Regions from separate parts of the Halomonas sp. 3F2F genome, predicted to be linked through region 1. Evidence: predicted binding sites of a transcription regulator. Region 1 holds the regulator's gene; each other region holds the start of a gene.
What was found. The regulator PhoB, encoded in region 1, activates phosphate uptake and scavenging genes when phosphate is short. The targets are predictions, from matches to a motif close to TGTCATANNNNTGTCANA.
Positions count from the first base shown of each region.

Region 2: INT21_RS02290 (putative 2-aminoethylphosphonate ABC transporter substrate-binding protein) is a predicted target of PhoB. The motif match lies at 4,479-4,496, and genes of this name have one in related genera.
Region 3: INT21_RS06090 (PhoX family protein) is a predicted target of PhoB. The motif match lies at 1,668-1,685, and genes of this name have one in related genera.

Region 1 is NZ_JABUZE010000067.1:78,993-86,276, reverse strand. It holds gene INT21_RS08265 (hypothetical protein) at 1-237, opposite strand, end outside; gene INT21_RS08260 (HU family DNA-binding protein) at 237-509, opposite strand; gene INT21_RS08255 (NAD(P)/FAD-dependent oxidoreductase) at 614-1,804, opposite strand; gene INT21_RS08250 (chorismate lyase) at 1,892-2,470, shown strand; gene ubiA (4-hydroxybenzoate octaprenyltransferase) at 2,505-3,395, shown strand; gene phoB (phosphate regulon transcriptional regulator PhoB) at 3,518-4,207, shown strand; gene phoR (phosphate regulon sensor histidine kinase PhoR) at 4,210-5,526, shown strand; gene INT21_RS08230 (hypothetical protein) at 5,827-6,129, shown strand; gene INT21_RS08225 (hypothetical protein) at 6,524-6,844, shown strand; gene INT21_RS08220 (copper chaperone PCu(A)C) at 6,943-7,284, opposite strand, start outside.
Region 2 is NZ_JABUZE010000024.1:20,762-28,045, forward strand. It holds gene INT21_RS02275 (2-aminoethylphosphonate--pyruvate transaminase) at 1-469, opposite strand, end outside; gene INT21_RS02280 (putative 2-aminoethylphosphonate ABC transporter permease subunit) at 523-2,217, opposite strand; gene INT21_RS02285 (putative 2-aminoethylphosphonate ABC transporter ATP-binding protein) at 2,214-3,338, opposite strand; gene INT21_RS02290 (putative 2-aminoethylphosphonate ABC transporter substrate-binding protein) at 3,382-4,431, opposite strand; gene INT21_RS02295 (UTRA domain-containing protein) at 4,586-5,296, opposite strand; gene INT21_RS02300 (HAD family hydrolase) at 5,289-6,017, opposite strand; gene INT21_RS02305 (sensor domain-containing phosphodiesterase) at 6,135-7,284, opposite strand, start outside.
Region 3 is NZ_JABUZE010000051.1:34,620-41,903, reverse strand. It holds gene INT21_RS06100 (TonB-dependent receptor domain-containing protein) at 1-1,217, opposite strand, end outside; gene hemP (hemin uptake protein HemP) at 1,328-1,495, opposite strand; gene INT21_RS06090 (PhoX family protein) at 1,752-3,887, shown strand; gene INT21_RS06085 (hypothetical protein) at 4,007-4,327, opposite strand; gene INT21_RS06080 (LysR substrate-binding domain-containing protein) at 4,513-5,406, shown strand; gene INT21_RS06075 (TetR/AcrR family transcriptional regulator) at 5,517-6,170, opposite strand; gene INT21_RS06070 (efflux RND transporter periplasmic adaptor subunit) at 6,272-7,284, shown strand, end outside.

The DNA of each region.
Region 1 (7,284 bases):
CAACGCGGCATCCTGATCGCGAAAACGAAGCTCAAGGTCTAGGTCAACGGGTAGTCCTTTGCCGGTATCAATGCCTTTCGAGGTCATTCGATAATACCGAGCAATACTAAGGTCTTCCGTGGCAACACCCCAGTCCAGGCCGCGCATACGCTCAAGTTGTTCACGAAAGCGCGGCTTGCGTCGCAGGGCTCTTTTAAGCAGTAAGCTCAGTAGCCACAGCGTCAGCTTGAGTTTCATTAGGAAACGGCGTCCTTAAGCGCTTTGCCCGGCTTGAACGCAACATTTTTGCTGGCGGGAATCTGTAACGGCGCGCCAGTTTGCGGGTTTTTGCCAGTACGTGCGGCACGCTGGCGTACGGTAAACGTTCCAAAACCAATCAGAGCAACATCTTCGCCTTTGGCAACGCTGTTAGTGATTTCGTCCAAGATAACGTTCAGGACTTGGCCTGCTTTGTCTTTGGATAGATCAGCGTTTTCAGCAATTGCGGCTGCGAGTTCAGGTTTGCGCATAAAGGTATCTCCCTATGTGGAAATCAAGCGTAAGTTCATCTGAGTTGTTAGAAGCACTGCCCAGCTGGTTAACTTTTTTAGCCTAGTCGCTAAGGCGGCGAAAATCAGCCTAGCAGCGCAGGTGCTACTCTGGAAAGCTCCACTTTCCTTCTCACGCAGCTGCCTGTCAACGCAAATCCAATCAAACGACCGTCTTTATTTTCAGCAACGGCTGTCATGTCACCGCCTTCTCCCTCAATTCTCCACCGTGCTGGTGTTGTTACCGGTGGGTAGGCAACCACGGGTAGTAATGGCGTTTTCACAATGACGGGCCACGCCCCAAAGCTGACGCTGGTTGGTTTTCCGGCGAGGGTTGACGCCAACGCTTTTACGCTCGCCTGCAGGGGCTGCACGTACATAGCGTTAACTCCCTCAACGCAAGCCGCATCGCCCAACGCAAATATGTTCGGTCGAGAGGTGCGTAACTGGCGGTCAACCACAATACCGCGATGGCTAACCGCCAGCCCGGCTGCTTCGGCAAGTTGAGTGTGCGGAACTAAGCCAGTGGCGAGTAATACGATGTCGGCAGCATAGACGTCGCCATTATCAAGATGGAGTGATAGGGCATTATCTACGTTAAGGGCGAGCGTTTTCAGGTTATGCCCTAAAGCAAGTTGGATGCCAGCGTCTTGGAAAGCATCCGCCAGCGCTTGGCCGAGTGGCTCGGGCAGTAGGCGTTGCAGCGGGGTGCTTTCTGGCGCAATGAGGGTGACTTGGTGGCCGCCAGCATGGAGGTCATTGGCGAACTCGCAGCCCACCAGCCCGGTACCGACAACCGCAACACGTTTAGTAGTCGCTGCGCTTAATGCGGCATAAAAGCGGCGATACTCGTCTAAGTCGTTGATGGTAAAGCATCGTTTGGCGACACTCTCGGGCACGCTGAAAGGCGTATGGGGCGCTGCCCCAGTGGCCAGCACTAGATCGTCGTAGTGGAGCTGTTGGCCATTACTGAGTTCTACGCATTGGTTATCCACATGCAGGTGTGCGACCTGGGTGTGGGTAATTAACTCAGCGTTCAGTTCCTCTGCGACGCTGCTGGCGTCACGTTGGGCAAGTTGGTCTGGCGTTAAGCGTTTCGCAAAGCCTGTAGAAAGCAGCGGTTTACTGTAATCATCGCCACTATCGGCACTAATAAGGGTAATGGCACGTGTATCGCCTTGTCGGCGTAGAGCGCGCGCAAGGCCAATCCCCGCCATACCGGTGCCAATAATAATCAGTGCCGAATGGGAATATCGCGATATCTCGTGTGAGGGCATGCAGTCACCAAAAGTCGGCGGAACAAAAGCCTGTGAGGTCACCATGTTACACTAGCTTTCTGTGTATTGACCGCCTTGGAGACTTTGGTGATCGCCCCTACTGTTCGGCAAGCTTCCCTTCCTCATCGACTCTTTCCTCACTGGCTCCCTGTTGCTGCGGCTCGTCCTGCAATGAGCGCTGCGTGGTGGCAGTGGGTGGCCTCGACGGACTCTTTAACGACGCGGTTAACCGTCGCAGGCGGCACAAACGCGTTTCGGGTGCAATTGTTACGTCAAACGATTGGCTTACCTCTGCGGGATGAAGCGCTAGCGCTGGGAATTGAACCGCGCCGCTATGCATGGCTGAGGGAAGTCGCATTGTGTGTAGGTGATAAGCCCTGGGTGGTAGCACGCTCGGTAGCGCCACTTAGTCAATTACAAGGTAAGGGGTTAGAAGGGCTTGGCGAGCGTTCATTAGGCAGTTGGCTGTTTCAACAACCTGACTTAGTGCGCGGGCCACTCTACGCCACTCGCCATCAGCCACGCTTTGTCGCGGAACACTCTGCGTCGCTTTTAGATAGTGTATGGGGGCGGCGCTCAGTGTTTCAGCACAGTGGGCTGTCGCTGTTAGTGCAGGAATACTTTTTATCGACCATGGCAGATGATCTTGCCCTGTCTTCGCGCTAGGCTATCGCCAGCGTTTTCTTTTTGAGAGGTAAGCATGGACCGTTCTCTGTTGAGGCCAACGGGATGGGCTCGGGTGGCTGATTTTTTACATTTAACGCGATTGGATCGCCCGATTGGTACTTGGCTATTGATGTGGCCCACCTTATGGGCATTGTGGATAGCAGCAGAGGGTGTGCCTGGACGGAATGTTCTGCTGATCTTTATTGCTGGCGTTTATGTGATGCGCGCCGCGGGCTGTGTGGTTAATGATTACGCTGATCGTCATTTCGATGGCCATGTAAAGCGCACTAAACATCGTCCGCTAGCCACTGGTCGTATCAGTGAAACCGAGGCGCAGCTGCTGTTTATCGCGCTGGTAGCCACTGCTTTCATTTTAGTGCTATTGACCAATTGGTTTACGGTGCTGTTGTCGATAGGTGGTGTTGTATTAGCGTTCATTTACCCGTTTATGAAGCGCTACACCCATTTACCTCAGGTGGTGTTAGGGGCTGCGTTCTCTTGGGCGATCCCCATGGCATTCGGTGCGGTATTGGGTCATGTACCGTTTGAAGCATGGCTATTGTTTAGCGCTAACGTGCTGTGGACCGTTGCCTACGATACTCAATACGCCATGGTCGACCGCGACGATGACCTAAAAATTGGCATCAAATCTACCGCGGTGCTGTTTGGTAGCGCTGATCGTCTGATCATTGGTGTGTTGCAAGTGGCGGCACTTGGACTACTTGCCTGGGTAGGATGGCGTGTTGGTTTAGGTGGCTTTTTCTGGCTTGGGCTAGCCGCTATGGCCGCTACGTTTGTCCATCAACAACGCTTAATCGCTGGCCGTGAGCGCGACCGCTGCTTCCAGGCATTTCTTAATAATCATTGGTCAGGCTTGTTAATTTTTGCAGGTATTGCACTAAGTTGGTGGCCAATAACTGGCTAAATGTCCTCTATGTCATAAAATTGTCATCGAGTCATGGTGTTATCGTCACTGACATGTCTTTGAACTGTTTTTTTAAACTATTTTTTTAAATTAGTTTTCATTGAACACCGTGAGGCCCTGGAATGACCGCCAAGACCGTTTTGATTGTCGATGATGAGGCGCCTATTCGCGAGATGATCGCAGTGGCGCTGGAAATGGCTGACTATCGCGTGCTTGAAGCGGATAACGCCCAGGATGCCCACGCGATGATGGTTGACCACCAGCCAGATCTGCTTTTGCTGGATTGGATGATGCCGGGTACCAGTGGTATTGAGCTTGCAAGGCGCTTAAAGCGTGAAGAAGCCACTGCCGAGGTGCCTATCATTATGCTGACCGCTAAAGGCGAAGAAGATAATAAGATTCAAGGGCTTGAGGCTGGGGCGGATGACTATATCACCAAGCCTTTCTCTCCCCGCGAACTGGTGGCGCGCTTAAAAGCAGTATTGCGACGTACTACCCCCCGTGGTGTCGAAGATCCTATTGAAATTAATGGCTTGCTATTAGACCCAGTGAGCCACCGTGTGAGTGCTTACGGTAAGGCGTTAGAAATGGGGCCGACGGAGTACCGTTTGCTGCAGTTTTTCATGACGCACCAAGAGCGCGCCTATACACGTAGCCAACTGCTCGATCAAGTGTGGGGCGGTAACGTATACGTTGAAGAGCGGACGGTAGATGTTCACATCCGACGTCTACGTAAGGCCCTAGGAGAAGCTCACCAGAGTCTCATTCAAACGGTGAGAGGCACTGGGTACCGTTTTTCCGCGCGGGTGTAACGGTGCGCCTGTGGAGCCGAGAACTATGGCGAATTGCGTGGCTGGCCGCTTTGGGCGCTTGTCTGGGGTGGTTGCTGGGTATGCCAGGTCTTGGCGTTGCTGCAGGTCTTGCCGTTTGTCTGGTGTATCAACTGCGCCAACTGCGTGCGCTCTTTAAGTGGTTAACGCTTCACCCTCATGATGAACCCCCTGCTGCGAGCGGCATGTGGGGCGAGCTTTTTGATCGCTTGTATCGCTACCAAAAGAGCCAACGGATTACTCAGAATCGCTTACGTGCCACCCTTGCACGTATTCAGGAATCATCCGAAGCGATGCGTGACAGTGTCGTTATGCTAGATCGGCATGGTGACCTGGAGTGGTGGAACAGTGCCGCGACGGAAATGCTGGGCTTGCAAACCGCCCACGACCGTGGCCAGCACATTACCAATCTGCTTCGTGACCCGCGATTTATCAGCTACTTTAATGCGCGTAAATACGGTGAGCCGCTGACCTTAACGTCGCCCATCGATGAACGGCATATCCTTCAATATCAAATTACTCTCTATGGTGATGATGAGCGCTTGGTAATGGCGCGAGATATTACCCGCTTGCATCGTTTAGAGCAGATGCGGCGTGACTTTGTCGCCAATGTTTCCCATGAACTACGCACACCGCTAACGGTACTGACGGGTTATTTAGAAACCTACAGCGACTTGAAAGAGCAACTTCCACCACGTTTGGGCCGAGGTATTGCTCAGATGGAAGAGCAGACGAAGCGTATGCAAAACTTAGTCAATGATCTGCTACTGCTCTCTCGGTTAGAAATTGATCAAGGTGGCGAGGATCATCATGCGTTGGCGTTAGGGCCAATGCTCGACACCATTCGCCGCGATGCGCTAGCGCTCTCTAACCAACAGCACAGTGTTCAAGTCGCGCTTGAAAGCGATGCCCGTCTGATCGGCAGCGAGCAGGAACTGCATAGCGCTATTTCAAACCTAGTGTTTAACGCTGTGCGGTATACGCCAGAGGGTAGTCAGATAACACTTCGCTGGAAAACCCTGCCGAATGGCAGTGCTTGTATTGAAGTTGACGACGATGGTGAGGGAATTGACCCTGTGCATATTCCACGCTTAACCGAGCGTTTCTATCGCGTTGATAAAGGTCGTAGTACTGCAACGGGTGGTACCGGGCTTGGTCTGGCGATTGTAAAGCATGTGCTACTAAGACATGACGCATTGTTACAAATTGAATCTCGCCCTGGCGAAGGAGCCCTCTTTCGCTGTGTTTTTCCGTCATCACGTGTTGTCAAAAGCGAGCCCGCCTCGCGCAATGCTGTTTAAGTACAAGTGATGTATAGATGTGTCATGCTTGTCATACAAGTATGGTCACATAATACTCATGTGCCATTTCTAACCACTTTCCCTGCTTGATCTGCAAACGCTTTAAGCGCCCTTTCTATTATCTTTTATTTAATAAGTGTTTGTTTTATCGGTTTTTTTATATAATTTTTGATTTTTTGGCACATCGTATGCAAGTGTCTTGGTACTTGGTAAGAGAGAAAACCATAGGAATTGGTAAGCCGAAAGGCCGTCTTTCTTACTATTTAAGCAGTACCTGAACAGCGATCTAGGAGGCGGAACATGATGTCCAAGGAACTACTCAAGAAAGCTGGTATTTTAAGTGTCGCGTTTGGTTTAGTGGCTAGCCCTGCAGCATTCGCTCAAGAGCCAGCAGACCCCGCGAACAATATTTCCCCTGATGAGCAGCCTGTTGAGACTCAATCCGAAAGTACAACAGATTCAAGTGATTATGATAGCCAAGAGTTGACTCATGACGAAGGCGATAACGCCAGCGACATGAAACCTAGTTCAACGAGCCAGGACGATTCAGAGTCTGGCTATGACAGCACAGATGAGTTGCCTGAAGAAAATAGCGGAATGTAACATTAACTTTGGTTACTTATCTTTTCAAAAGGTACTATAACTCTTACGCTTACGGATGAGCTATTCAGAGGCATGGATGTCAAATTGCATGGATGCTCCTAGATTCAAGGATTGAATCTTTCGACGGTCAACACGCTAGTTAGGGTTAATTCCAAGGTTGGAGCCCCTCAAACGGATAGGAAGCTAGTGTTACGTATCGCGATACTAAGAGTGCTCAAGACCCCACTTCGGTGGGGTCTAATTTTTTGTGTATAGTATAATCATTGTTACGTTGCCCACTGTTTCTTGGTGTTAAAAATGCAATTATTCAGATGACACGTTTTGCGATTGGCAAAAGAAGGTACCTTGTATCATTGCATTGTCGGTTGCTCCATATAGCAAGGAGTTTTTATTTATGTTGTTGAAATCATTTGTTAAAAGCACTGTGGTTGTAGGCTTATCGTTGGGGCTTATCGCAAGCCCAATAGCGTTTGCACACTCTTCCATTGAGCTGAATAAAGAACGTGCTGAGAACCAAGAAATTATTCAACCTCAATCTCGTAACACATCGGGCCCTGCGACCTATTCAGCTAAAGATTTGATCAATGATAATGAGAATACTCTGATATATGCTCCTTCAAGCCGTGCCAGTGACGCTGATGATGACTCTAAAGAGCGAGCAGGTTATCGCGCTGAAGAACTCAACCGTGAAGAAGGTAGCAGTACACGCTGGTAAAGAGGGCGATGGTTAAACGTGTGTGACAAATAAGTTTTATAGCAAAAACCCCGCTTCGGCGGGGTTTTTGTGGTTAAGACGGTGATCGATTGATCCTGTTAATGCTGGTGATGGCGGTCAGCGGCGGTGCTTCCTTCTTGGGCGCTTTGAACCCAAACTTCTATTTCAATAGCGTCTTGCTGGGCAAATTCGAGCGTGATGGGAAACCGGTCACCTTCTGCCAATGGCTGATGTAATCCCATTAGCATTAAGTGATAGCCGCCACCTGGGCGCATTGTTAGCGTTTCATCTTTAGCGATTTCGATAGCACTGACGTGGCGCATTTTCATCATATCGCCTTCCATCTGCATATCATGTAGCTCAACACTTTCGCTCACAGGTGTCTGTGCGCTGACCAGTGTGACGGACTCTGTATGAGCCGTAATATCCAGATAAGCGGC
Region 2 (7,284 bases), on a different contig from region 1:
CGATGGCTTCCAGCGGGTTCAAAATGCCGGAGCTGGTTTCGCAGTGAACTAGAAACACTGCTGTAATGTCAGCATCTTGCTGTAGCAGTGCCGCCACTTCGTCGGGTTGCGGTGGTAGGTAGTCACCTTTGTCCAGCGTCACATAACGGCGGCCCATCATATCGAGCAGTTGAGCAGCCCGCTTGCCGTAAGCGCCGTTCATTAATACCAACACCTTGCCGTTGGGGTTGATTGCGCAGGCCAGCGCACTTTCAACGGCGAACGTGCCGCTGCCTTGCATCGGCACGCAGGCATAGACGTCGCTTGTCGCCTCGGCCATGGCAAGCAGTTGCGCACGCACATCGGCAGTCACACGGTTAAAGTCATCATCCCAGGAGCCCCAGTCACGCAACATGGCTGCTTTGGTCGCCTGGGAGGTGGTTAGTGGCCCTGGGGTTAAGAGGTAAGGCGCTTGTGAATGACTCATCATTTTGGTCTATACCAGATTATAAGCACATATTAGCCGCTGTCGTAGTGGGCTGTTTAGCCCGCCTGACGCCAACGCTGAGCGTTGTTTAAGAGAACGTGGGTAAGCGCAGTGTGGAGCAGTTTAACCACCAGCGAGGTAAGGAAAATCAGCACAGCCATGGCCGCGGCGCTAGCAAAATAGCCCGCTTCGTCCAGATGCAGTACCGCCACTGAAGCAAGCCGCGTATCGCTGTTATAGAGGAACACTACCGCAGACACTGTCGTCATCGCATTGACGAACAGGTAGACAGAAATATCCAGCACGGCAGGCAGCGATACCGGCAATGTCACGCGGCTAAACGTGGTCCAGAACGGTACTTTTAACGAGGCTCCCACGGCTTCAAACTCCGGATCGAGCTGTTTCAGCGCGGTGACAGAGGTGAGGTGACACACCGTATAGAAGTGCACTAGCGTGTTGAGCACCAGAATCGCCATGGTGCTGTACAGCCAGTTAAGGGGATTCCCTGCCTGGTTGAAAAAGAAGATATAAGCCAGGCCCAGCACCATACCCGGCACCGCCATGGGTAGCATGGCCATAAAATGCAGGCCCTGGCGCAGCGGGCGATAGCCTTCGCTCTTTTCAATCAGCCACGCATTAAAGAAAATCACCAGTGTACCCACTAACGCGACGCTAAAGGCCAGTTTGAGGGAGTTAAACCACGCCCCCCAGCCACCGCCGGCTAAGCCTTGAAAGGTGTAATGCTGCAGCGTAAACGACAGGTTATAGGGCCAAAACTGTATGAGCGACGCATACACCGCGGTACCAATGACCAGCAGAATAATGCCCGCGACCGAATAACACAGCAGCGCAAACGTCCAGTCTCGCAGCGGGCTAGGCGTTGGCTGCCACGGTACTGCCCGAGCCGAAAGCTGAGCCACTTGGCGTTTCTGTATCCAGCGGTCGACGATGAACGATAGCACTGCTGGCATCAGTAGAATAACGCTAACCACCGCGCCCATTTGGAAGTTCTGCTGCCCCACCACTTGGCGATACACATCGGTGGCGAGCACGCTGAATTGGCCGCCAATAATTTTCGGCACACCAAAGTCGGTAATGGCCAGCGTAAAGACAACGAACAGGCATGAAATCAGCCCGTAACGCACCCCGGGCAGCGTAATCGTCAAAAACGTACGCCACTTTGGCGTGCCCAATGCTTCTGCTGCTTCATAGAGGCGTGCATCGCTATTGGTCAGCGCAGTGGTTAGCAGCATTAGCGCATGGGGAAAAATCCAGAAACTCATGCCCATCACAATGCCAATCGGCCCATAAATCGAATGACCTGCCAGCACGTCGCTCAAAAACCCCTGGTTACCAAACAGATAAACCAAGCTAATTGCGGGTAGCAACGAAGGGGCCAAAATGGGCAAAATCGCCAACATTCGAAACAGCCGTTTGCCCGGCATGCAGGTACGGGTAATGCCGTAGGCGCATAAAAAGGCGAGCCCTGCGACAACCACCGTCGTAGTGAACGCAACGCGCAATGAATTGGCGATCGAATTGACCAGTGCTGGCGTTTGAAAATACTGCACAAAGTTAGCTAGCCCAATAAAGTCGCCGCTGCGGTCTTGCAGGCTTTTCACCAACATTGCAAATAGCGGAAACAGCAGGCCGAACACTAACAGCGCCACAGCCGCTAGCAGCACGATCAGGCGTATCAATGCTTCCAGCGAAGGCGTTGCTGCAGGCGCTGAAAATATACTCGCCCTCATGACTGGTTGCTCCCTGCCGGATATAAGCGGGCAGCATCGGCAGGCAAATGGACACCCAAGGTTTGCCCTAGCCGTAATCCTAGTGTGGCGCTATCACGGCTGGGAACATCAGCTAGCAACCATTGTTCGGTATTGTTAAGACGCAGCGATACCCGCTGAAACGCACCTAAAAACTCAATGCCCATAACATCACCGCTCAGCCCAGTGGTGCTGGCACTAAGCGCGACTGCTTCGGGGCGAATGGCCAGTTGAGCTGCTTGGCCTTGCGGGTAGGCGTGCGGCAAACAAGGGCAGGAAATAGTGCCTAGCAACGCGTGGTTATTCGCCTGTGCGGTCACCTCTAAAAAGTTCATGGTGCCGATAAATGACGCCACAAAAGCGCTAGCGGGCTGGTGGTAGATCTCGGCAGGCGTACCCACTTGTTCGATCACCCCGTGGTTCATCACTACGATACGATCAGCCATGGTGAGTGCTTCTTCTTGATCGTGGGTCACCATAATGGTGGTCACGCCAAGGCGCGCCTGTAGCGCTTTGATCTGATGTCGCAAATGGCCGCGCACCCTCGCATCCAGCGCTGAGAGCGGTTCATCAAGCAGTAACAGGCCGGGCTCAGTAGCCAGCGCTCGTGCCAACGCAACCCGCTGCTGTTGCCCACCAGAAAGCGCGGCAGGATATTTATGTTCGCTGCCACTAAGATCAACCAGCGCAAGTAACTCCGCCACGCGGGCATCAATCGTCGCTCGATTACTGCGACGGTTGCGTAACCCGTAGGCAACGTTGTCGAACACCGTCAGATTGGGAAACAGCGCATAAGATTGGAACACGATGCCAAAATCCCGCGCCTGCGGGGGCAGCGTGGAAATATCCTTGCCGCGCTGAATTAAGCTACCTGCTGTTTGTTGAGCTAGGCCTGCAATAGTGCGCAACAGGGTTGTTTTGCCACAGCCAGAAGGCCCTAAAAAGCATACAAACTCGCCTTCCTGAATCTGTAGCGCAATGTTGTCCAGCGCGGTAAAGCTACCGAAACGCTTGGTGACACCATCTATGCTTAGGTGCGCAGAGGGTGAGAGGGGTTTCGCCGCCGAGTGGGCCGTCAGCGGCGATGTCAGTGTGGTCTGCATAACATCTCCAAGCCCCGGCCTTGGCCGGGGCAGCTGTTCGTGCTTACAGTTCGGTTTTACCGTCGTAGCGGCGCTGCCACTCTGCCAGCACGCGTTCGCGGTTAACCGCGGCCCACTGGAAGTCGGCATCAATCATGCGATCGGCAATGTCAGTGGGATAGTTTTCAATCGGCTGTGCCACACCGGGATAGGCCACCACGGCGTAGCCTTCGTTATAGAGTTCGTTAGCCTCGCGGGAAACGGCCCAATCCATCAGCGTTTGTGCAGCTTCCTGTTTGGCGGTGCCCGCAACGATGGCGGCAGCTTCCATATCCCAGCCAAGCCCCTCTTCCGGGAAGATCACTTCAATCGGTGCGCCTTGGGATTTTAACCGTGCACCACGGAAGGCAAACGACACACCGACTGCTGCTTCACCGGTGGCCGCCAGGCTGCAAGGAGCAGAGCCGGAGTGGGTGTAACGGGAAATATTGTTATGCAGGCGGTCCATGTAATCCCAGCCCTGCTCTTCGCCCCATAGCTGCATCCAGCTGGCTACATCCAGATAACCGGTACCCGAGGAGTTGGGGTTAGGCATAATCACATGCCCTTCAAACTCAGGCTGGGTCAGGTCTTCCCAGGAGGTCGGCATCGGCACGCCCTGACGCTCGCCTTCAATAGTGTTGTAGCAAATGGCCGCTACCCAGGCGTCCATGCCTACCCACGCAGGGTCTTCACCGTTACGGTAAGCAGCATCAATAAATTTTTGATCAAGGTTTTCAACGCCTGCGGGCGCATAGCGCTCCAGCATGTCCTCTTCTTCAAGCACCAGCAGACTGGTGGCGGCTAAGCCCCAGATGACGTCTGCCTGGGGATTATCTTTTTCCGCCAGCAAGCGCGCAGTAATCACGCCCGTAGAATCTCGCACCCAGTTAATAGTGATATCGGGGTGAGCGGCATTGAAGCGTTCGGCGTATTTTTGCAGGTCATCTGACTCAACGGCGGTGTACACCGTTAGCTCAGTGGCGCTAGCCGCCGAAGTGAAGGCAACGGCAGTCGTTGCGAGCAGAGCAGTTGCAATCTGAGTAGGTTGGAACAAACGGCGAAGTTTCGACATGGTAGGCTCCCAGCGTTTTGGTATAGACCAGAAGTTTGCCGTCGCTAGATGACAGTGCGATGACGCTTGTTTGACTGATTTTTTAAGTTGTTATGTATGCGTATGGATGGGATCTTGTGAGGGTCCTCATGAGCGCCTTGTCTCCGTAACCCTGTTACTTCTGACCCGACAGCTCAACACTGATGCATAACGAATCGTGCAACCAGTGCTCTTCGTCATATTCGATAGGACGCTGTTGATCATCAAAAATGGCACGGCAAATGTTTAGCCCGGCCGCGCCTGGGGCAACGAGTAACTCTTCTGCATCTAATGGCGACAGCGCTTCGGACACCATGCGTATCGAGCGATTGGCCAAGTGATGCCCCCACCGCCCTCTTAACAACCCCCAGAGTGATTGTCCGCTGTAGATGTCTAGCAACTCTGGCGCACGCTCTGGCACCACCCAAAGCGACTCCACCAGCACAGCACGATCATCCACATAACGGCGACGGCGAATATGGTGAAACGGCTGGTCATCGGGCAGCCCCAAGGCACGGGCAGCCACCAGATGTGAGCGGGTTTCCAGCTTTAGAACCGCCGTTCGTGGTTGCCGCCCCTGAGCCCCCACATAGTCGTTAAAGCCTGCGTCCCGGGTGGGGTCATACACCAGCCTAGCCGGTGAAATAAACCAGCCACGCCGATTGCTGCGGTGAATGAGCCCTTCCCCCTCCAGTTGCGCTAAGGCTTGGCGCAACGTAACGCGGGTCGTAGAGAAGCGCTCCGCCAACACTCGCTCAGCGGGCAATTTGCCTTCCCACTGCGTGGCATGCTGGGTAATTAAATAACGAAGCTGTTCCGTTAACTGTAAATAGTAGGCATCAGGCATGCGCCGATTTTCCTGATAGATCGTTGGCCGATGAAGCGTCTGTCGACGCTGCCATCCGCCAGTCTAAGCGCTGCCACCCTTCTACACTAGCCACCTCCGCCAGCACGGGATCAGGGTTAACCGCCACTGGGCAGTCGACATACTGCAGCAGCGGGATATCGTTGCGGGAATCTGAGTAGAACGTTGTATGGCTGGGGGCAATTTTTTGCTCGATTAACCACTGCTGAAAACGCACTACTTTCCCCCCACGGTAAGAGAGCACGCCTTTGCTATGGCCGGTGTAGCTTGCCCCGCTTGCCGCTTGTTCGACACTAAGCTCTACCGCCAGCACATGCTCAATCCCTAACATCGTCGCAATCGGCGCGACCAGGTGATGCGATGACGCAGAAATAAGGACGAGGATATCGCCTGACTGACGGTGCGCGTCCAGGCAGCGCCAGGCTTGATCAAAAATACGGGGCTGCAAATGGGTAGCGACAAAGCGCTCAACTTCTTTTTGTACATCGATTACTCGGCGGCCCCGCAATGGCGCCAAGGTCATTGCCAAGTACTCCTCTAGCTTTAACTTACCGGCGTGATAAGCCTGCTGCATCTGTTCGGCACGGGCTATAAAGGTCTCGGCATCACTGATCCACCCCTGCTCAATCATCCATAAATTCCAGCGGTCGCTGCAGTCTCCATCCAGGAGGGTGTCATCAAGATCAAACAGAGCGAGGCGCATGTGGCACTCCTTTTTTCGCGAGTTCGGCGGCGCGTAGGGTATGCCAACGATGATGACAGGACGATGACGCCATTGATGAGAATGGAAATTGCTCGCCCTACCTGCCAATAAAATGGCTTAAGGGGTTAACCACATTGAGGCAAACTCATCGGCGGGTAGCGGACGACCAAACCAGTACCCCTGAGCTTCGCTGCAGCCCATTTGTGCGAGCAAATCGGCCTGGGAAGGGCTTTCAACGCCTTCTGCAAGGGTTTTCATATCAAGCGTGTCAGCCATAGCGATAATGGTTTGCACAATCGCCCGATCATGGTGGTTATCGAGCATGTCACGCACAAACGAAATGTCTATTTTTAACGCGTCCGCAGCAAAGCGCCGTAAATACGAGAGCGATGAGTAGCCTGTACCGAAGTCATCAATAAACAGCGCGTAGCCAGCCTGACGCATAGCCTGAGTAATTGTGACCGCCTGATCGGGATCACGCATAAAATCACTTTCAGTGAGTTCAAGCGCAATGGTGTCTGGAGGTACACAGGCGGTTAGCTTAGCCACATGTGCGGTTAGCTGAGGGTCGGCAAATTGTTGCGCTGAAATATTGATTGAGAGCCTACCTGGCAGTGGCGTATTACCGGCCTGCCAAACACTTAACTGACGTGCCGCTTCTTCTAGCACCCAGTCTCCCAGCATGCGGATCAAGCCACGCTCTTCCGCCAAAGCAATAAACTCGCTAGGGCTTACCCATCCCCACTCAGGGTCAAACCAGCGGCACAGCGCTTCAGCCCCCGTCAATGTTTTGCTCGTAAGACTGAACTGCGGTTGAAAATAAAGCTGTAAGCGCCGCTCAGTAATGGCTTGATGCAGGCGCTCGGTCATCCATTGGCGGCGCTCCAGCGTCTGACGCATCACTTGTGTATAGGGGCATACGCTATTATCACGGCGTTTTGCGTGATGGAGTGCGATACTGGCTGCGTTAAACAGCTCACCGGCCTCCGCTACATCGCTTGGATAGCTAGCAATCCCGATACTGACATCGAGGTTAAAAATACGATGCCCCAGCTGGATAGGGAGTTTGATAAGTTCGCATAACTGAAACACCACTTCTTGAAGGCGAACATCCTCAATGCTGGGCAACAGTACGGTAAATTCATCACTGGAAAGTCGTGCGACAGCGCTTTTAGATAGGCTAGCTTGCCGTAAGCGCTCGGCCACGGTTGCGAGTAACTGATCTCCTACCTCGTGGCCATGTAAATCATTCACCTCTTTAAAGCGC
Region 3 (7,284 bases), on a different contig from region 1:
TGCACGCTGTCGGCATCGTTTTGACCGCTGGCGTCATAGCGGTCATAGCGCGCGCCAATGCCGACGTCAAACTGCCCCGCGCCGCCCTCTGCTAAATAGCGGCCCGCAGTAAGCGTGGTATCAAGATAGGCTGACTGGGTATCGATATCAGCGTGAGGGAAACCATTCGCTTCACCGTCAGGCCGTTGGCGAGCCTGTTCCAGCTCTGCGCCAAACACCAGCGTTTGTGAAAGCCAGCCATGGTCGATGCTGTGATAGCCATCGCTCTGCAGGCCGATCCGCTCAAGGGTACGGTTAGCCTGTGGTTCGTCGATATCCTGTTGGCTAAAGGTAAGCTGAGAGGTGATTTCAGTGGCCCCACTCGGTTGCCAGCGGTGGCCAAGTTGTACGTTATTACTCTCAACATCACGGTCGCGTAATGGGTTGCTAGCGTTGGTTGATAGCTGTTGCGGATTAGCGGGTTGGGTGGCGCGCTCATCATAGTGCTGCCAGCTAATAAACACCCGTTGGTCGTCGCTTGGTTCCCAGCCGCCTTTTAAAAGCAGGCTATTGAGGCTGGCATCTTCTACTGCATCATCACCGCCCGCGCGACGAATATCGCCGGACTCGCTACGGCCCACAGAAAATAGCCCATCCACTTGCCCGTTAGCCGTGGCGCGGCGACCAAACGCCGTCAGGCTGCCGCGTAGCTCGTCGTTCGCTGTTGCCCCGCCTAGAGAAAGACGTGCACCGCTATCTTCACCTGGGGCTAATAGGTCGCTGGCCTCGACACTGGTAAAGCTAACAACGCCGCCCATGGCATTGCTACCGTACAGACTGGAAAGCGAGCCACGGGCAATCTGCACTTCTTGGATCAGCGCTGGGTCGAGGAAGAAGTTGCCCACATGGCCAGTGGAAATATCCTGGCGAACACCGTCCAGGCGCACCAGTACACCATTTCTGCCGAAGCCACGCATACTCAGCGTTTGGCCGTTACGGCGTCCTTGGCCAGCCACATGCAGGCCAGGCTGGCGGCTCAGCACGTCTTCAACGCGGCTCGCGGTGGCAAGCGTTGCGTCTTGGCGGTCGATGATGTCGATAATCAGCGGTGCGCGGGACAGATCCGTCGGTGCTCGGGTACCTGTGACTGTGAGGGGGTCTAAGCCCGAGTCATTGGCGTTGGCAGGCAGAAGAGGGAGTAAGGTAAGGCAAAAGCCTAACGTGTGAGTTGGTTTCATGGGCCAGACAGTTCCAGCAGAAAGTGATGGATAATGTTGCTGGCTGGGTGCGATGGGCTACCTGGCTGGTTAAAAGGGTAAGTAGTAGGTAAGTGATTATTTTAAAAGGCTTACGCCGTTAAGATCAGCTTGCCGCTTTTCGTGCGTCGCAGCACATAGCGTCGCTGTTCATGGTGAATAACCAACTGACCGTCTTGATCAAGCAGCGCCTGACTTGTCACTTCGCGAGATGCGCTAGGCGAGCCTTCTGGCGGAACGTCTTTTTTTCTGGGCTGCATGAGAGGTTGTTTCCTGTGGTAATGATAACTATTAGCATTAATTTAGCAGATTTGACTACCTCTCACAACCATCACTCCCAACCTTACCTAACCACCGTGCAGATGCTTAACCAACAGTTTTTAAAGGTGGGGAATAGCTTGCGAATGAACGTTCACCTAACAGTAGAGTTCTCGTCATTACCCTGTCATTTAAATTGATTAGTGTCCTCTTAACATAAAACTAGCGCGTGTTAACCGTGACGAGAGGATCGTAGTTATGAGCAAGGAAATTGAAGACCATCGCCTGTTAAATCAGAGCAGCAACCAGCCGTTTGCGGATGTGTTAGCGCAGCATGTTTCGCGACGAGCGGTAATGCGGGGCGGCTTAGGTTTGGCCGCTGCTTCAATGCTTGGCTTTGGCGGTGCCGCCCAAGCACTGGCTTCAAACGGGGCGCAAAAAACGCCGTTGACGCTGGCGTTTGAGGCGGTTCAAGGATCGCTAACGGATGCTGTCGTAGTGCCTGAAGGCTATGTTGCCCAAGTGCTGGTGCCGTGGGGCACGCCGTTGAGCGCTGGTGACAGCTGGCAGTCCGACCAGTCAATGACCGCCGAGCGTCAAGCCGCTAGCGTGGGTATGAACCACGATGGAATGGCTAGTTTTGCCCTGGATGCTGACAACGCCTCACGGCGCTTTGTGCTGGTGCTCAACAACGAATATATCGATCAAGCAGCGCTGTGGGCACCTCAAGGTGGCCCGACCAATACGTCAGAAGGCAAGCGCCCCGCCGAAGAGTCGCGTACTGAAATCAACGCTCACGGTGTCACTATTGTGGAAGTTGAGAAAGACGCTAACGGACACTGGTCGCATGTGCCCGGCTCCCGCTATAACCGCCGTCTTACCAGCGCGACGGTGATGGAAATTGCAGGCCCAGTGGCAGGCAGTGACTATGTGAAAACGCGTTTCTCCCCAGCGGGTACGCAAACCCGTGGCACCAATAACAACTGTGGTAATGGGTTAACGCCCTGGGGTACTTATATCGCTTGCGAAGAGAACTGGCCCAATGTGTTCATTAATCACGGCCAACTCTTCCAGGACGACGCGCGGATTGGTATTCCTACCGATAAAAGCCGCTATGGTTGGGATACCTCGGCGGGTGATGCCTCTGAAGAAAACGATGAGTTTGCGCGTTTCAATATCACGCCACGGGGCGAGCGTGCTGAAGATGATTACCGCAACGAAGCGCGCACCTTTGGCTACCAAGTTGAAGTCGATCCCTATAGTGATGCTTACGCGGTAAAACGCACGGCACTTGGTCGTTTCCGTCATGAAGGGTGCTGGCTAGGTAAGCTGGAAGCAGGGCAACCCGTGGTGTACTACTCTGGCCACGATTCCCGCAACGAGTACGTCTATAAGTATGTTTCTGACGCTGCCTGGGATCCCGCCGATGCCAATCGTCCGGGTGAAGCGTATGACCGCCTCGCCATTGGTAGTAAATATCTGGATAACGGCACCCTCTATGTGGCTCGCTTCAACGCTGATGGCAGCGGTGAGTGGTTGCCGCTAACACCTAACGCGCAAACACGCGATGGCCGTTCGTTGGCAACGGCTTTGGGCTTGGCAGAGGATGATTTAGCTGGAGTGATTATTAACACCTGTGATGCAGCGGATCTAATGGGAGCGACACCAATGGACCGCCCAGAGTGGGCAACCGTGGATCCTTCCTCTGGCGAGGTGTATCTAACGCTGACCAATAATTCGAAGCGTAGCGAAGAAGCTGCAGCGGCTACTTTCACCAATCAAGGCGATGACATTGCTCAGCTAGGGGTAGGCTATGAGACAGCCCCGGCCAACGCCGTTAATCCACGCGCTAATAACGAAGCAGGTCACATTATCCGCTGGCGTGAAAGCCGCTTGCCGAATGCCTTTCGCTGGGAAGTGTTTGTGTTTGGTGCCGCCACTAATGATGAAGGCAATCATTCTGGCCTGACTGAAATGAACCAGTTTGCCAGCCCCGATGGTCTGTGGTTTGACCAGCGTGATGATGGTCAGGGCATTCTCTGGATACAGACCGATAATGGTTACGAAGGCATTACCGAGTACACCAACGACCAGCTATTAGCCGTGGTGCCTAACAGCCTGGACGAGATTCAGGGTACCGGCCCGGTGATTAACAACAGCAACCAGCAGCAACTGAAACGCTTCGCCGTAGGGCCGAACGGTTGTGAAGTGACCGGCATTTTTGCGACGCCGGACAAAACGGCGCTGTTTATTAATATTCAGCACCCCGGCAACTGGCCCGCGGATGGTAGTGCACTGACCCAAGATGCCACCGCTGAGGCCAGCGGTCAGGTACGCCCTCGGGCATCTACCGTAGTTATTCAGAAGCGCGATGGTGGGCCGATAGGGGTGTGAAAATAGCGGTTGAGTCCTAGTCACCATTTTGGGTGCTTAAAACGCTATTGAGAGCTTCCATTAAAAGCTTCGAACCGGTGAAAGGTTCGGAGCTTTTTTTGATCCTGAGCCTTTTGGGCTTACTGCTTTTTCTGCCGGGCTTCTAACGCGTGGATGGCGTCGATCTTCAATGGGAGCTTGTTGGCCCAGAGAATATCTTCGCGGCAATGGCCAATATCCAGCAGCACCTGATCATCGTAGGCCAATAGCGGCAGTATATGGCGGCGGAAAAGACAGCGCCGCCGGAAACGCCACCAGCCCATATCTAGCGCGCGAATTAGCCTCATTGACGGCATGGCAGGCATGTAAAAATCTACTTGTGGTGGCTTTGGGGGCGGCGCTAATTGGCTGGCTTTTACCCATGCATTTTGGGCATGTTGGGCTGAACATTCACACTTCATCGCGCACCTCTTTTTTCACAACGACTGTGCAGGCAGCGGTGTCTGGGCACCGACTGGACAGGCATGGTTTGTGGTCAATAAGTGAGAGGGTCGCGACCTCTTGTGAACAGCTTGGTACTTCGCCTTGGATCAATCAAACGAAAAGATCTACACTGATCGTTAAGTTTTTCTGAAAGGTGGGCGTGATGAATCAACTATCGACCATAGCTCCCAGCCGAGCTGCCTTGCCGTTACTGGATAGCGAGGTGCTACGCACCTTTGTGACGATTGCGGAGAGCGGCAGCTTCACCCGCGCCGCCCAGCAGCTATTTCGCACCCCATCTGCACTGAGCATGCAGATCAAACGGCTAGAAGAAACACTTGGGCAAACGCTATTTGTGCGCGAGGCGCGCTATGTGCGCCTGACTACCGAGGGGGAAGTACTCCTGGGCTATGGTCGACGGCTGCTTAAGCTCAATGCTGAAGCCGTGACTCAGTTTTTAGCTCCCACCATAGAAGGGCGCGTGGGGCTGGGTATAACTGACGACGTCGTTGGGCGTATTTTACCCAATGTGCTTGCTCAGTTTGCTCGCTCGCATCCGGCCGTGCAGGTCGATGTCGTCGTTGGGCGCAGCAAAGACCTGCTCGCTAGGCTGGATGAGGGAGAACTCGACTTGGCGCTGGTGATGGGCGGAGAGCCTGGTCAGGCGGCGCGCGGTGATGTGGTGCATAGCGAACCGTTAGTGTGGGCTGGTCGTGAGGATGGCGTTGCCGTAGAACGCACACCGCTGCCGGTGACCTTGGCTCAACAGGGGTGTGCGTGGCGGAGGATCGCGCTAAACGCCCTTGATCATGCTGGGGTTAATTACCGGATCGCTTACTCCTGTGACCATTGTGCTGGTCAGGAAGCGGCTATGCTGGCTGATCTGGCTGTGACGGCTTTTCCGAAAAGCTTGATTCGCCCACCGCTCAAACGGTTAAACAACGATGCTCTACCGCCATTGGGCGATTATCAGGTATTTCTTGTCAAGCGTGCGGGCAGTAGTGATGCCAGTGAGGTATTGGCTGAACGAGTGGTAGAGGCATTACGGGAGGGGTGAGCTTAACGCACTGCATTTAGCGGTAGTGAGATTCCCTGGGATGGCCCGTTCAGGGCGAGCCACTACGCCATCACATGATCGTCGCAGGAGGCATGTGCTTGCCATGTCTGTTACGCCTGCTTGCCATACGCCGCCAAAAATACATCCACTGCGCTGCTGATCTGACGATGAATCTCTTCATCGCTGGGGAGCTGACGAACCCCCATACGCACCTCCATAACTAACATGCCTTGCCACATGCTACAGAGTTGGTCGGCGGCTAGTGTGGGTGCGTTAAGTGTTAAGTGCCCGGCGCGGGCTAGCCCCTCAAGCTTTTCCTGCAGCCACTTTTTAGTGGCCCAGGGGCCTGATTCGAAAAAGGCCAGTAGCAGTTCGGGGTGCTGACTTCCCTGTGTACTCATAACGCGCTCAACGGCTAACACGTGGGGCTCCAACAAAAAGCGCACGAGGCTTGTGCCGACTTCAATCAGTGACTGACGCACGACTTCATGAGTGTCGGGAAGCTGTTCTAGCCCATGACGAATGAGGGCGGTTTCACGCTGAATGACGTTGCCAAATAGCGCTTCTTTGGTTGCAAAATGGCCGTACACAGTCACTTTGGAAACACCCGCTTCACGGGCAACGGCTTCCATGGTCACCCCTTCGAGCCCAAAGCGAAAAAATAGGCAGGCCGCCGCGTCTAGCATCGCGTTGTGCTTAGCCATGTCTTTGGGGCGACCGGCGCTGCGTTTTTTGTCAGGCGGTAAAGGTTGCGAGTCCGTCATTGCGTAAAATCCGTGCCTATCGAATAAATAAATATTGAACGCTGGCGTACACATATTATAGTGAACCGTATCGTTCAAGAATAAACCATTTCGAGGCCATTATGGACACTTCCTTCAATACTTCCTGGCGCCACCGGAGTCGTGGCACGTTGGCGGCCTTAATTATGATGAGTATCACGGTAGTTGCGGTGGTTGCGCTTACTAGCCAGCACAGTCGTGCCCAGTTGGCTAACCAGCAAGAAACGGATAACGCTTTGTTGCAAGTGGTGACGCAGTCTCTTGCCCACTCCGAACAGCTGGAGCGGGACGTGCGCTTAACGGGGCGAGTGGTTGCACGTCAGTCAGTGTCGCTTGCCTTTGAACCCGCTGGCCGTGTTAGCGAAGTGTTGGCTGATAGGGGGAGTGCAGTTGAGCAGGGCGATGTGCTGGCGATACTGGATACCCGTCGTCTTGAAAGCCGTTTGGCAGAAGTGGCCGCACGCAGTGAGGAAGCCCGCGCCGGCCTTGCTTTTGCCCAGCGCCAAGAAGAGCGTGAAGCGCAGCTTAATCAAAGTAACTTCGCCAGCCGTACGACGTTGGACCAAGCGCGCACGGATCGGTTAACGCTTCAAGCCCGCCTTGCGGCACTGGCGGCGGAACGAGACAGTCTTACTGCTGATCTTGAGGACAGCACATTAAAAGCGCCCTTCGCCGGACGCGTCATTGAGCGTCATGTCAGCGTTGGTAGTTTAGTGACTAGCGGTACCGCCGCGTTTGAGCTGATCGATGTTGAGCAACTTGAAGCGCATCTAGGATTGCCTGCTCGGTTAGCGTCGACGTTTACACCAGGCGAGACGGTAACACTCAACGTTAATCACCACGCTATCGGCGGTAAGGTGCGTGCTCGGCTACCCCATATTGACAGCGACAGCCGCATGCAGACGCTGGTTGTCTCGCTTGACGCCTCAAACAGCGCGGTGCCTGGTGATCTCGTTGAACTTGGCTACGCAGTGGTAGAGCCTGCCAGTGGCTATTGGGTGCCGCTAGATGCCTTACGTGCTGCCGAGCGAGGATTGTGGAACGTACTGGTGGCAGAACCGCTGGAAGAGGGGCATTTTCGTGTGGCACGGGCGAG